DNA from 2 places in the Isoptericola sp. NPDC057191 genome. Region 1 is predicted to be linked to the other one. Evidence: riboswitches for the same ligand, from Rfam matches in the RefSeq annotation. Region 1 holds a riboswitch; the other holds the start of a gene.
The links. A riboswitch is a leader RNA that binds a small molecule or an ion and turns the genes downstream of it on or off. The one in region 1 is predicted to bind FMN.
Positions count from the first base shown of each region.

Region 2: it holds a riboswitch for FMN, as region 1 does, so the genes downstream of both, ribD (bifunctional diaminohydroxyphosphoribosylaminopyrimidine deaminase/5-amino-6-(5-phosphoribosylamino)uracil reductase RibD) here and pnuC (nicotinamide riboside transporter PnuC) in region 1, are expected to answer to the same signal.

Region 1 is NZ_JBHUWC010000010.1:5,350-12,810, reverse strand. It holds gene ACFT55_RS03330 (Nramp family divalent metal transporter) at 1-630, shown strand, start outside; gene ACFT55_RS03325 (NUDIX domain-containing protein) at 762-1,244, opposite strand; gene ACFT55_RS03320 (acyl-CoA dehydrogenase family protein) at 1,417-2,661, shown strand; gene ACFT55_RS03315 (hypothetical protein) at 2,928-3,344, shown strand; gene ACFT55_RS03310 (histidine phosphatase family protein) at 3,405-3,917, opposite strand; gene pnuC (nicotinamide riboside transporter PnuC) at 4,017-4,730, opposite strand; FMN riboswitch at 4,856-4,987, opposite strand; gene ACFT55_RS03300 (TetR family transcriptional regulator) at 5,064-5,888, opposite strand; gene ACFT55_RS03295 (hypothetical protein) at 5,957-6,190, opposite strand; gene ACFT55_RS03290 (disulfide bond formation protein DsbA) at 6,330-6,929, shown strand; gene ACFT55_RS03285 (LLM class F420-dependent oxidoreductase) at 6,979-7,461, shown strand, end outside.
Region 2 is NZ_JBHUWC010000058.1:1,085-8,545, forward strand. It holds gene ACFT55_RS09720 (TetR/AcrR family transcriptional regulator) at 1-149, shown strand, start outside; gene ACFT55_RS09725 (pseudouridine synthase) at 198-1,067, shown strand; gene cmk ((d)CMP kinase) at 1,130-1,834, shown strand; gene der (ribosome biogenesis GTPase Der) at 1,927-3,501, shown strand; gene ACFT55_RS09740 (hypothetical protein) at 3,531-4,574, shown strand; FMN riboswitch at 4,661-4,790, shown strand; gene ribD (bifunctional diaminohydroxyphosphoribosylaminopyrimidine deaminase/5-amino-6-(5-phosphoribosylamino)uracil reductase RibD) at 4,933-6,051, shown strand; gene ACFT55_RS09750 (riboflavin synthase) at 6,055-6,684, shown strand; gene ACFT55_RS09755 (bifunctional 3,4-dihydroxy-2-butanone-4-phosphate synthase/GTP cyclohydrolase II) at 6,681-7,461, shown strand, end outside.

The sequences.
Region 1 (7,461 bases):
CGCGTGCGGCAGCAGCACCTGCTCGCCGCCGGTGCGGCGGACGGGGACGCCGTCGAGCCCGGCCCGCCCTCGACGGCGACCGTGCGCCGCCTGCTCACGGCGACCCGGTGGGACGTCGTCGCGGCGCTGGTGCTGGCGGGAGGCGTGAACATCGCGATGCTGCTGCTCGCCGCAGCGAACCTGCCGGGGCGTGCCGGCACCGACTCCATCGAAGGTGCGCACGCCGCCATCGAGGCCTCGCTCGGCCCGACCGTCGCCGTGCTCTTCGGGGTGGGGCTGCTCGCGTCCGGGCTCGCGTCGACCTCGGTCGGGGCGTACGCCGGCGCCGAGATCATGGCCGGCCTGCTGCGGGTGCGCGTCTCGCTGCTGGCCCGGCGACTGGTCACCCTGGTGCCCGCGATCATCCTGCTCGCGACGGGAGTCTCGCCCACGTGGCTGCTGGTGGTGAGCCAGGTGGTGCTGAGCTTCGGCATCCCGTTCGCGATGGTCCCGCTGGTGCGCATCACCCGCGACGCCGGCCTGCTCGGCGGGTTCCGCAACGGCGTCGCCACCCAGGCCGCCGCCTGGACGGTCGCGGCCGTCATCGTCGCGCTCAACGTCGCCCTCCTCTGGCTCACGTTCACCACCTGACGCCGAGGGAGTCCCCACCCTGCCGAGGTAGTTGGGGCCGTGCCGAGGTAGTGCGAGCCCTGCCGAGGTAGTCCACACCGTGCCGAGGTAGTCCACACCGTGCCGAGGTAGTGCGGGCCGTGCCGAGGTGGTCAGCCCTCCAGCGCGGACTGCAGCCGGTCGACGAGCGCGGCCTGGGCGCTGACGACCAGGCGCCGCGCGTCGTCCGGCCCGAACCAGGCGACGCGGTCGATCTCCGGCACCTCGATACGACGGCCCGACCGCGGCGGCCACTCGATCTCGACGGTGTTGCTGCGCACCTGGTCCAGGTCCGGCCCGGGCGGGGGCCACTCGCGCGCCCACGCGAGGACGCGCTTGCCGGACTTCTGGCGCACCTCCCCGAGGTCGACGTCAGGGGTCGACGGCGGGGGGAGCGGCAGGCCGAGCTCCTCGGCCGCCTCGCGCAGGGCGGCGGCGTGCGGCTCCTCGTCCGGCTCGAGCTCGCCCTTGAGGACCGTCCACGCGCCCTCGTCCTTGCGCGCCCAGAACGGCCCGCCCATGTGCCCGAGCAGCACCTCGAGCCCTCCGTCGGACGTGGTCCGGTAGAGCAGGAGGCCCGCGCTGGTCGTCGCCATGCCCTCAGCATCCTCGCCCGGACAGGCTGAGACCGAGTATCGCTTGACGTGAGACGCCGTCGCGGGTCACGATGGGGGGAGACCGGCGGCGCCAATCCACCAGCCTTGGCGGCGCCGGTCGTCCTTCTCCCGGGCCCGGAACGACGGACCCCCGCGCAGAGAGAGGTCGTCGATGACCCGCACCGCCCCCGTCATGCCCGGCGTGACCGCCCCCGACTACGACGTCTCGCAGCCGCTGGACCTCGACTACGTGGGCGCGTTCGCCGACGTCAAGCCCGAGGAGCGTGCCCACCAGCTCGCCGTCCGCGAGTTCGTCCAGGACGAGGTGCTGCCCGTCATCGACGGCTACTGGGAGCGCGCCGAGGTGCCGTTCGACCTCGTGAAGAAGCTCGCCGAGCGCGACTTCCTGCGCGACGGCGTCGACGTGCCCGGCCGCCCCTCCGTGTCGTTCATGGCCGAGGGCCTCGCCAGCATGGAGATGTCCCGCGGCGACGGCTCCGTCGCCACGATCTGCGGCGTCCAGGGCGGCCTCGCGCTGCGCTCGATCGTCATGCACGGCTCGCCCGAGCAGGTCGAGCGGTACGCGGGGCCGATGGCGCGCGGAGAGATCCTCGGCGCGTTCGCGCTCACGGAGCCCACCCACGGCTCCGACTCGGTCTCGCTGGAGACCACGGCCCGCAAGGAGACCCGCGACGGCGTCGAGGGCTACGTCCTGGACGGCGAGAAGAAGTGGATCGGCTTCGGCTCCTGCGGCGACATCACCGTCGTCTGGGCCCGGCTCGTCGGGGACGACGGCGACAACCAGGTGCACGGCTTCATCGTGCCGCAGGACGCCCCCGGGTACACCGCCACCACCATCGAGGGCAAGGTGTCGCTGCGCGCCATCTGGCAGGCGCACATCGTGCTCGACGATGTGTTCGTCCCCGCAGACGCCGCCCTCCCCGGCGCGACGTCGTTCAAGGCGACCGCAGCCGTCCTCTTCGCGACCCGCCTCGCCGTCGCCTGGTCCGCCGTCGGGCACGCCGTCGCCTGCTACGAGGCCGCAGCCGCCTACTCCACGCAGCGCATCCAGTTCGGCCGCCCCCTGGCCAAGAACCAGATGGTGCAGGAGCGGCTGACCCGCATGCTGTCGCTCGTGACGCAGATGCAGCTGCTGGTCGCGCAGATCACCCGTCTCGCGGACGCCGGCACCCTCACCGGCGAGCAGGCCTCCCTCGCCAAGTACACGACGACGCGGCAGGCGCGCGAGGTCGCCTCCATCGCGCGCGACATGCTCGGCGGCAACGGCATCCTGCTCGGCAACCGCGTCGCCCGGCACTTCGCCGACCTCGAGGCGCTGCACACCTACGAGGGCACCGAGTCGATGCAGGCGCTCATCGTCGGCCGCGACATCACCGGGGTCTCGGCCTTCGCCTGACCTGACCCGACCGGCACCACGACGGGGACCTGCGCAACCGCGCGGGTCCCCGTCGTCGTGCACACGCCAGGCGTCCTCACGTCGACGAGCGCTAGCCGCGATAGAGCGCTTTATGCATGTGTTTCAGTTGCTTCTGAGCCGATTGGACAGCAGGACCACGAGAGGTGAGCCAGGCCGCACGGATTCCCCTTTCGAGAAGAGAGTTGACGATGAAGACAACTCGACCCGGCGCAAATCTCCGGCAACGCAGGACGACAGTTGCACTCATGCTGCTCGCCGTGGCGACGGTGAGCCTGGCCTTCGTCCCTGCATTCCACGCCAGCGCGGCCGCGTTCTGGTTTGCGGGACTCGTCGTCATCCTCGCCGCTGGAGTTATAGCGCTCAGGGGGGACCGCCGGCGCCGCACGTCGGCTGCGATAGCGGCCATCGCGATCGCGGTCGTGGCGGCGGTCGTGGCCGTCGGGACCGTGCGCGCCACATACGTCGCCGCCGGGTCTGTGACGGGCGCTGAACCCTTCGCGAACCACCCCGCAACGATGACCCGGACTCTGCCTGCGTCAGCAGTGCCCTCAGGTCGGAGCGCCGACGTCGCCGGGCCGGTCACCCAGGAGGTGGCCGCGGTTGTCGGTCAAGCCGCTGCGATCCGCGGGGAGCGCTCTCCGGCCGGCGCCGCACGCTGCTGAGCAGGGCCGACATCCGTCGGCTCAATACGCAGACATGTCCAGCGCCTCGCGCAGCTGAGGTCAGGGTCCGAGGTCGACCGTGACGACGTCCGGGAGCGCGAGGGCGTCCCAGAACGCGGCAGCCGGAGCGCCCGCCGCCACCTGGCCCACCGACACGAGCCAGGCGGTCAGCACCATGCCGTGCGTCGCGACCACCAGGTCGTGCCCGCCCGCCCGGTCGCGGACGCCGTCGTCGAACCGCCGTGCCGCCTCGGCCGTGGTCTCCCAGCCGTCGTGACGCCCGTCGTGCGCGCCTTGGACCCAGGCCTGGCGCACCGTCCGGAAGCCTGGAGCGACCGGCTCGGCCGGGCGCCGCACCTCGGCGAACCGCGGGTCGACGGGGACGTCGGCGACGCCGAGGGCCAGGGCGAGGGTCTCGACCGCCTTGCGCTCGGGGCTCGCGACGACGCGGGCGTCCTGCGGGAGCCGGAGGCGGCGTGCCGCCTCGCGACCAGCGCACGTCAGCGGCCACGCCTCCGGAAGGGCGTCCGCGGTGACTTCCGGCTCGGCGTGCCGGAGCAGGGTGATCCGCACCCGCGCAGTATCGCGTCCGACGGCGTCAGAGCGGCAGTTCGGTCACAGCGCGGCAGTTCGAACTGCCGCCCGGAACACGAACTGCCGCTCCGATCATGGTCAGGGCGCGACGGCGGCCGCGGTGGCCTGGGCCTGCTCGCGACGGTGCACGCGCCACCAGACGAAGAACCCGGTCAGCGTGAACGCGCCGTAGAACACGTACATCAGCGCGGTCGCGTAGTACTGCGCCGACCAGAGCAGCGGCACGCCGACGACGTCGACCGCGACCCACACGAGCCAGAACTCCACCCACCCCTTCGCCATGCCGTACGTGGCGACCAGAGAGCCCATGAAGATCCAGGCGTCCGACCACACGGGCTCGTAGGAGCCGAGCGCGCGGAACAGCGGCGTGAGGAGCAGGGTGCCGCCCACCATGACGACGACGATCCCCACGCGTGCCCGCCAGGAGGCCCAGTGCGGGTGCACCGCCGAGCCGCCCTCGGCGGGGACCTTGCCGTCGGCGCGCACGTCGAGGTCGGCGCGCTGGGTGCGCCGCCACTGCACCCAGCCGTAGATCGACACGATCAGGAACATCACCTGGCGGCCCGCCTGGCCGAGCATGTCGGCGCGGCTGGAGTCGCCGAACCACGAGCCCATGAAGACGGTGAACAGCACGAGGTTGCCGACGATGCCGACGGGCCACGCCCACACCTTGCGGCGCATGCCGCCGAGCGCGGAGGCGAGGCCGAACAGGTTGCCGACGATCTCTCGCCACGACATCTGCTGGTCGCCGATGGTCAGCGTGGCGTTGAAGAACGCGTCGATCGCGTCCATCGTTCACTCTCCCGGTCCGAGCGTGCGGGCGTCCGGGGTGAGGGCTGACGCTCGCCGAGGACGGCTCACGGCCGTCGCCGACGACACGACGCCCGGCGGCACCCACCCGTGGCCGGGCGCGTGCCGCACGTGCTTCCTCCCATCCGGACTTTGACCGTCGGCCCTGGAATCTCACCAGGTCAGCCGGCCTCCCGAAGGAGGCCGGGTCGCGGGCTGTCACCGCCGGCTCGGAATTTCACCGACCCCGGAGCACGTACGTGCGTGTCTTCCACCGCCGGAGGTCCCGGCGGCGTCCTGCACAACGCAGGATGCCACAGGGTCATTCCGGCGTGTTCAGGAGAGCGCGTCGCGGACGGCGCGGGCCACGTCGTCGGGCCCCGCGCCGGGCTCCAGGACGGTGACGACGACGCGCCGTCCGTCGGAGCCGGTCGCGGACGTGCGGGGCGCAGCGTCGGCAGCGTCGGCGGCGTCGGCCGTCTCGCCCGCACGCACCTCGCTCGCCGCGGCGAGCTGCTCGTCCGTGTGCGGGAAGGGGGCGATCGCCGCGCGCCGCAGGTCGGCGAAGGCCTCCTCCAGCTCGGGGCGCAGGTCGAGGTGGGGGTGGCGCAGCCAGCGCCGCAGGATCGCGTTGTGCACCGCGACGACGGACGCGGCGAACGCGATCGACATCGTCGTGGTGGAACGGTCCGGGGGCAGCGTGTCACGCAGGTAGGCGGTGAAGGCGCGCTCGTAGCGGTGGGTGGTGACGAGCTCGCGGTCGCGCAGCGCGGGCACCTGCTGCAGGAGCTGGTGGCGGGCGATCGACGTCTCGCGCTGGCCCACGTGGTGGTCGAAGACGAGCCGTGCCGCCCGGCACACCTCGAGGTACGGGTCGGTGGCCGGGTCCCACGCCCGCTCGGGCGCGCGGCCGGACTCCTCGCTCGCGCGGGCCTCGGGCCGCGTCTCGGCGAGCATCACCACGACCTCCTCGAGGAGCAGCTCGTGGTCGGCGAAGACCACGTCCTCCTTGGAGCGGAAGCGGCGGAAGAAGGTGGCACGGCTGACGCGTGCCGCGTCGGCGATCTCCTCGACGGTGGTCTGCTCGTAGCCCTGCCGGGAGAAGAGGTCGATCGCGGCGTCGACGGCCTGGGCGTGGGTGTGCGTCCGGACGGCGGTCATGTCACGGAGGTTACTCCGGCGGCGCGTCCCCACCCGCGGACGTCCGCTCGCCCCCGGGCCCGCGGGCGTCAGCCGTGCTTGCGGCGGTCGTCCCGCCGGTCGCGCCGCGGCTCGTCGAACCGGGCGTCGGCAGGACGGCGGGAGCGCTGCAGGTACCGGATCTCGCGCACGGCGACGCCGACGGCGAGGAAGAACGGGATCCACGCCCACAGCCGCCCGCGCAGGACGATCGAGAGCATCGCGACCGCGACCACGCACGCGCCGAAGACCGTCCAGACGCTGGCCCACCGCACGTTGCGCACGGGGGGAGGCTACCGCTGCAGGTGCCCGGGCGGCGGTGTCGGGGCGGCGTGGGCGGGCGTGGGTAGGGTGGCGGGCGTGACTTCCGCGACCGCCACGGCCCCCGAGACCGCGCCCGAGACCACGTCCGCCCCGTCGACCGTGCCGGTCGTCGACGTCTACGTCGACCCGCTGTGCCCGTTCGCCTGGATCACGTCCCGCTGGGCGCTGGAGGTGGCCGAGCACCGCGACGTGCGCCTCACGTTCCGCCTGATGAGCCTGTACCTGCTCAACGAGGGCCGGGACCTCCCGGCGGACTACCGGGCCAAGATCGACGCGTCGCGCGGCATCGGCCGCGTCGCGGCCGCGGTCCAGACGGACCACGGCCCGGAGGCGTTCAGCGCGTTCTACACGGCGGCCGGCACGCGCATCCACCCCGGCGGGCGCACGGACTTCGACGGGGTCGCCCGGGAGGCGCTGGCGGAGGCCGGGCTCCCCGCCGCGCTCGCCGACGCTGCGACGTCCGAGGACTACGACGCCGACCTCGCCGTCTCGCACGAGGAGGGCATGAAGCCCGTGGGGGAGGAGGTCGGCACGCCGACCATCCACGTCGACGGCGTCGCGTTCTTCGGCCCCGTGCTGACGCGCGTGCCCCGCGGCGAGGACGCGGTGCGGATCTTCGACGGAGCGGTCGCGCTCGCGTCGTTCCCCGACTTCTTCGAGCTCAAGCGCTCGCGCACCTCTTCGCCGACCTTCGACTGACCCGCCGCGCCATCCCCGCCGTCCACCGCTCCACCCGAGAGGCGAACCCGTGACCCTCGACCTGCGTGTCTTCACCGAGCCCCAGCAGGGCGCGTCCTACGACGACCTGCTCGCCGTCGCCCAGGCGACCGAGACCCTCGGCTTCAGCGCGTTCTTCCGCTCCGACCACTACCTGACGATGGGCGGCGACGGCCTGCCCGGCCCGACCGACGCCTGGACGACGCTCGCCGGCCTCGCCCGCGACACGTCCACCGTGCGGCTGGGCACCCTCGTCACCTCCGCGACGTTCCGGCACCCGGGGGTGCTGGCGATCCAGGTCGCGCAGGTGGACCAGATGTCCGGCGGCCGCGTCGAGCTCGGCCTGGGCGCAGGCTGGTTCGCCCGCGAGCACGAGGCGTACGGCATCCCCTTCCCCGCGAAGCGGTTCGGCCTGCTGGAGGAGCAGCTGGAGATCCTCACCGGGCTGTGGGGCACGCCCGTGGGCGGCTCGTACTCCTTCGAGGGCGAGCACTACACGCTCACCGACTCCCCG
Region 2 (7,461 bases), on a different contig from region 1:
CCCGGGCCGTCGCCGCGGAGCTCATGATGCTGCGGGACGGTGCCATGGTGTGCGGCGACGTGGACGACGAGGTCGTCGTCGCTCCCCGGCTCGCGGCTGCGTTCGCCGCCGTGCTGGCGCTGCACCGGCCCGCCACGACGGGGGGCTGACGCGGCGCCGTCGGGCAGGACCCGCCCGACCTGAGAGAATCGGGCACCATGAGCACCGAACGCCGCGGCGGGAGCCGCCGCACCAGCCGCCCGCAGGGACCCGCCGCACAGCGCCCGCAGCGCCCCCGCAAGGCCGCCCCCCGGCGGCCCGCCCCCCGATCGGACGAGCCGGACCGTGACGTCCACGTGGCGGACGGCGTCCGCCTGCAGAAGGTGCTCGCGCAGGCGGGGCTCGGGTCGCGCCGCAAGTGCGAGGACCTGATCGCCGAGGGGCACGTCGAGGTGGACGGGGTGCTCGTCACCGAGCTCGGCGTCCGCGTCGACCCTGCCACCGCCGTCGTGCACGTGGACGGGATGCGGGTCCAGCTGGACGCCTCGAAGGTGACGATCGCCCTCAACAAGCCGCTCGGCGTGGTGTCGACGATGAGCGACCCGGACGGCCGCCCGACGCTCGCGGACCTCGTGCGGGACCGCCCCGAGCGCCTGTTCCACGTCGGTCGCCTCGACGCCGACAGCGAGGGCCTGCTGCTGCTCACCAACGACGGCGAGCTCGCGAACCGGCTCGCGCACCCGCGCTACGAGATCCGCAAGACCTACCTCGTGACCGTGACCGGCGGCGAGTTCTACCCGCGCCACGGCAAGCAGCTGACCGACGGGGTCGAGCTCGAGGACGGGATCGCCCGCGCGGACAAGGTGCGCGTCGTCGACTCCGTGCCGGGCGAGACGATGCTCGAGGTCGTGCTCCACGAGGGCCGCAACCGCATCGTGCGCCGCATGCTCGACGCCGTCGGATTCCCGGTCACGCGCCTGGTGCGGACCCGGATCGGCCCGATCGCGCTGGGTGACCTGCGGGTCGGGCGCACGCGGGTGCTCGGTCGCACCGAGCTCGGCACCCTGATGCGCGACGTCGACATGTGACGTCGCCGCACCCGTCCTCCCGTCCAGCAGACACCGCGCGGCATCCCGCGCGACAACAGAAGGTGAGCTCACACGTGGTCGTCATCGCCGTCGACGGTCCCTCCGGGTCCGGAAAGTCCAGCGTCTCGAAGGCGGTGGCCGCCCGGCTCGGGCTGGCCTACCTCGACACGGGGGCGATGTATCGCGCCGCGACGCTGTGGTGCGTCGAGGGCGGCACCGACCTGGCCGACCAGGCCGCGGTCGCGGAGGCGGTGCGCACCATGCCGCTGGAGATGGGGGTGGACCCCGCGGCGCCCACCGTGCACCTGGACGGTCGCGACGTCGCCGAGGCGATCCGCACCACCGAGGTCTCCACGGCCGTGTCCCAGGTCGCCACCAACCTGGAGGTCCGTGCGGAGCTGCGGCGGCGCCAGCGCGACGCGATCGAGGCGGAGAGCGCACCCGACGGCTTCTCCGGTGGCCAGGGCATCGTGGCCGAGGGCCGCGACATCACGACCGTCGTCGCGCCGGACGCCGACGCCCGCGTGCTGCTCACCGCGAGCGAGGAGGCGCGCCTGCGCCGGCGGTCGCTCGAGGTGCACGGCGCGGCCGACGCCGGCGCCGTCGAGGCCACCCGCGACCAGGTGCTGCGGCGCGACCGCGACGACTCGACCGTGAGCCAGTTCCAGGTCGCGGCGGACGGCGTCGTGACCGTCGACTCGTCGGACCTCGACTTCGACCAGACGGTCGACGCGGTCCTCGCCGTGGTGGCCCAGGTCACCGCCTGACGGCCTCGCCCGCCGGTCGTCCCGGTGGCCCGAGGGCACGGTGACGGGCGTCTCGTTCGTGACACGCCGCTCGGCCTGGGAGAATGGTGCCCATGACCTCTCCCGCCGACGGCTCCGTGCCCGCTGCCGAGCCCACCGACGACCCCACCACCGCGCCCGCCCCCGCGGCCGCTGCGGAGGCCGCGGAGGAGCCTGAGCTCGACGCCGTGGCCGAGGTCCTCGAGTCCGACGCGGACGACGAGGCGCGCGAGCGCGCCCTGCGTGCCGGGCTGGAGGACTTCGACCTCGACGAGTCCGACCGCGCCCTGCTGGACGCCGAGTGGGACGAGGACGACCTCGGACCGGGCGAGGCGCCGCTGCCGGTGCTCGCCGTCGTCGGCCGCCCGAACGTCGGCAAGTCGACGCTGGTCAACCGCATCCTCGGCCGCCGCGAGGCCGTCGTCGAGGACACCCCGGGCGTCACGCGCGACCGCGTCAGCTACCCCGGCGAGTGGGCGGGTCGCGAGTTCGTCCTGGTGGACACCGGCGGCTGGGAGGTCGACGTCGCCGGCATCGAGTCGAAGGTCGCCGACCAGGCCGAGGTCGCGGTCGGCCTGGCCGACGCCGTGATCTTCGTCGTGGACTCGACGGTCGGTGCGACGTCGACCGACGAGCGCGTCGTCGAGCTGCTGCGCCGGTCGGGCAAGCCCGTCGTGCTGTGCGCCAACAAGGTCGACGGCCCGTCCGGCGAGGCGGACGCCGCCTACCTGTGGGCCCTCGGGCTGGGGGAGCCGCACCCCGTGTCCGCGCTGCACGGGCGTGGCACCGGCGACCTGCTGGACGCCGCGATGAAGGTGCTGCCCGAGGTGTCCGAGCACGGCGAGCTGCGGCCTGCCGGTCCGCGCCGCGTGGCGCTCGTCGGTCGCCCTAACGTCGGCAAGTCGTCGTTGCTGAACAAGATCGCGGGCGCCGAGCGTGTCGTCGTCGACGAGATCGCCGGCACCACCCGCGACCCTGTCGACGAGCTCGTCGAGATCAAGGGTGTGCCGTACTGGTTCGTCGACACGGCGGGTATCCGCCGGCGCGTGCACCAGACGCGCGGCGCGGACTTCTACGCCTCCTTGCGCACCCAGGCGGCGATCGAGAAGGCCGAGGTCGCGGTGGTGCTCGTCGACGCCTCCGAGCCGATGACCGAGCAGGACACGCGCGTCATCTCGCAGGCCGTCGACGCCGGGCGCGCCCTCGTCATCGCGTACAACAAGTGGGACCTCATGGACGAGGACCGCCGCCCGTACCTCGAGCGTGAGATCGAGAAGGACCTGGTCCAGGTGCAGTGGGCGCCGCGCGTCAACGTGTCGGCCCGTACCGGCTGGCACACCGACCGGCTCACCCGCGCGCTCGAGACGTCGCTCCAGTCCTGGGACACCCGGATCCCGACCGGACGTCTCAACGCGTTCCTCGGCGAGCTCGTGGCCGCGCACCCGCACCCCCTGCGCGGCGGCAAGCAGCCGCGCATCCTGTTCGGCACGCAGGCGTCCACGCGCCCGCCGCGCTTCGTCATCTTCGCGACGGGCTTCCTGGAGGCCGGGTACCGCCGGTTCATCGAGCGTCGCCTGCGCGAGACGTTCGGCTTCGAGGGCTCGCCGATCGAGATCAGCGTGCGCGTGCGGGAGAAGCGGCGGCGGTGACGCCCCGGTGAGCCGTCCGTGAGTCGCCGATGAGCGCTGCCCCGCTCGCCCGGAGGGGTCGCCTGCTGCGCCTCGGCGCGGCGCGCGACACCTCCGCCGTGCGGCACCTGGTCACGTTCCTCGTGGTGAGCGTGGCCACGGTGCTGGTCACGCGGTTCCTGCTCGCCGTCTCGGGCTACCCGCAGGTGGGCGGCGGCGAGCTGCACGTGGCGCACGTCCTGTGGGGCGGCCTCGGCATGGCGCTCGCGGTGGTGGTGCTGCTCTCGTGGGTGGGGCCGGCGCTGCGTTCGCTGGGGGCGATGCTCGGCGGGGTCGGCTTCGGCCTGTTCGTCGACGAGATCGGCAAGTTCGTCACCTCCGACAACGACTACTTCTACGCGCCGACGGCGGCGCTCATCTACGCGGTCGTCGTGGTCCTGGTGCTCCTCGTCGAGGCGCTGCACGGGCGGCGGGCGCACCACCCCGCGGAGTACCTGGCCGTCGCCACCGACCGTGCCGTCGCCGGGGTCGCGGGCGGGTTCACCGACGCCGAGCGCGAGGAGGCCCGAGGCCTCGTCGCCCGCGGCCGCGGGGAGCCCGGCGCGGACGAGGTGTCCGCCCTGGTCGAGGCCGTGCCGCGCGACGACGTGGCGGTACCGGACCTGGTGCGCGTCCTCGTACGGCGCGCGTCCGGATGGTTCGCCGAGGCGCTGGAGCACCGGTGGGCGGCGGCGGTCGTCGTCGTCGCCGTGCTGGGCACCGCGACGTCGTCGCTGGTCGTCGGGCTCCGCGTCCTGACCGGGGGAGTCGACGTCCCGGGCTGGGTCGGCGTGGGCATCCTCGCGGCCGTGGTGGCGACGGTGGCGTGCGTCGTGCGGGGAGTCCTCGTCGGGTCCGGCGACCACCGGGGCGGGGCGGTGTGGGTGCGACGCGGCGTGCTCGTGAGCCTGCTCGTCACACAGCTCCTGGCATTCCGGGCGGTGCAGTGGGCGGCGGTGTCCGGGCTGGTCGTGGACCTGCTGGTGCTGGCGGCGCTCGGGGTCGCGCTCGGCCGGGACGACGACCTGCGCACCGCTCGCGGGACGACACGCTGACCGGTGGCCGCCGGGTGACGTGCGCCACCCGCGCTTGCCAGGAGGCGGCGCCGCGTGGCACGGTCGTCGGTGACGAGCGAACTTGCTCGCGTGCTCTGGGGTCGGTGAAATTCCGAGCCGGCGGTGAAAGTCCGCGACCCGGTCACAGCCTGTGACCGGTTGACCAGGTGGAACTCCTGGACCGACGGTCAAAGTCCGGATGGGAAGCGCACGCGACGGCTCCCCGTCCGGTCCGTCCCCGGCCCTCGTGGGCCGACGCCACCCCGCGTGGCGTCGCGCGGACCGGCCGGTCGCGAGCACGTCCGACCCTGCCTTCCTGCACCCCGGGGTCCGCGACCGGACGACAGGGGCAGGACACATGGAACAGCCGCAGGCAGAGTCCCCGACGACGCGCGCCGGCGCGACCGGGGCCGATGCCACCGGGGCGGAGCGGGCCGCGATGCGGCGGGCGCTCGAGCTCGCCGCGCGGATCCCCCCTCGGGGCCCCAACCCCCGCGTGGGCTGCGTGCTGCTGGACGCGGACGGCGCGACCCTCGCCGAGGGCTTCCACCACGGCGCCGGCACGCCGCACGCCGAGGTCGAAGCGCTGCGCGCCGCCGTCGGCCGGCTCGGGCCGGCCGCCGCGCGCGGTGCGACCGCCGTCGTCACCCTCGAGCCCTGCAACCACCACGGGCGCACCGGCCCGTGCGTCGACGCCCTCCTGGACGCGGGAGTCCGGCGCGTCGTGCACGCGCAGCACGACCCCAACCCTGCCGCCTCGGGCGGCGCCGCGCGCCTGCGCGCCGCCGGCGTCGACGTCGTCGGCGGGGTCCTGACCGACGAGGCACGCGCGCTCAACGACAGCTGGACCCGCGCGCTCGAGCTCGGCCGGCCCCTGGTGACCTGGAAGGTCGCGAGCACCCTGGACGGGCGTGCCGCGGCCGCCGACGGCACCTCGCGCTGGATCACGGGCCGGGCAGCGCGGCACGACGTGCACCGCCTGCGCGCCGCCTCGGACGCCGTCATGGTCGGCACCGGCACGGCCCTGGTCGACGACCCGGACCTCGGCGTGCGCCACGCACCCCTGACGGGCCCGCAGCCCGCGCGCGTCGTCGTCGGGCTCCGCGAGCTGCCGGCGTCGTCACGGCTCGCACGCGCCGCGGCCGCCGGCGAGACCGTGGCCCAGCTGCGCACCCACGACCCGCACGAGGTGCTGGAGCAGCTCTGGTACCAGGAGCACCGGCGCGTGCTGCTGGAGGGCGGCCCCGCGCTGGCCGCCGCGTTCTGGCGCGCCGGCCTGGTCGACGAGGTCGTCGCCTACGTCGCGCCCGCGCTCCTGGGCGTCGGCGCCTCCGCCGTCGCCGACCTCGGGATCGGCACCATCGCCGACGCCGCCCGCCTCGACCTGATCGACGTGACCGTCCTGCCCCAGGACCCCGCCGACCCCACCGACACCCCCACCGTGCGGCTCACCCTGCGGCCGCGGAAGGAGCGCTGAACCATGTTCACCGGCATCGTGGAGGAGCTCGGCACCGTCGTCTCCGTGCGTGAGCACGCGGACGGCGCCCGCATCACCCTCGCCGCGGACACCGTCCTGGCGGGCACCCGGGACGGCGACTCGATCGCCGTCGACGGCTGCTGCCTGACCGTCGCGGCGACCGGCGAGCGCGACGGTCGCCGCACCTGGACCGCCGACCTCATGGCCGAGACCCTCCGGCGCACCAGCCTGGGCGAGCGGCGACCCGGCGACGAGGTCAACCTCGAGCGGGCGCTCGCGGCCGACGGGCGGTTCGGCGGGCACGTCGTGCAGGGCCACGTGGACGGCGTCGGGACGGTGCTCGCCCGGACGCCCGGCACGCAGTGGGAGGTCGTGGAGATCGCGCTGCCCGCAGACCTGGCCCGGTATGTCGTGGCGCAGGGCTCCGTCGCGGTCGACGGCGTGAGCCTCACCGTGGTGAGCGTCGGAGATGCCTCGTTCACCGTGAGCCTCATCCCCGAGACGCGGGCGCGCACCACCCTCGGCCACCGAGCCGTGGGGGAGAAGGTCAACCTGGAGGTCGACGTGCTCAGCAAGTACGTGGAGCGCCACCTCGCCCACGGCCTGGCCGCCACGGCAGGGGCGGCGCTGTGAGCGCCGCCGTCGACCGGGTCGCGCGCGCCGTCGCCGACGTCGCCGCCGGCCGGCCCGTCGTCGTCGCCGACGACGCCAGCCGCGAGAACGAGGGCGATCTCATCTTCGCCGCCGACGCCGCCACCCCGGAGCTCATGGGCTTCCTGGTGCGGCACAGCAGCGGCCTCGTGTGCGTGGGCCTGGCGGGCGAGATCCTCGACCGGCTCGGGCTGCCGCTCATGGTCGAGACGAACCAGGACGCCTTCCGGACCGCCTACACGGTGACCGTGGACGCCGCCGCCGGCGGCACGACCGGCATCTCCGGCGCCGACCGAGCGCGCACCGCCCGGCTGCTCGCCGACCCGGCGTCGGCGCCCGCCGACCTGACCCGGCCGGGGCACGTGCTCCCGCTGCGCGCCCGGCCCGGCGGGGTGCTGGAGCGGCGTGGGCACACCGAGGCCGCCGTCGACCTCGCGCGCCTCGCCGGGCGCGGCGCGGCGGGCGTGCTCGCCGAGCTCGTGCACGACGACGGCACGATGATGCGGCTCCCGGCGCTGCGCGAGTTCGCCGCCGCCCACGACCTCACCCTGATCAGCGTGGCCGACCTCGCCGCCTACCGGAAGGCCACGGAGATGCTGGTCGAGCGGGTCGCCGTCACCACCCTGCCCTCCCGGCACGGCGAACTCACCGCCGTCGCGTACCGGGACACCCGCACCGGCGACGAGCACGTGGCCCTCGTGGCCGGCCCCCTGGACGCCCTCGCGGACCCGGCCGGGGCGCCGGTCCTGACGCGCGTGC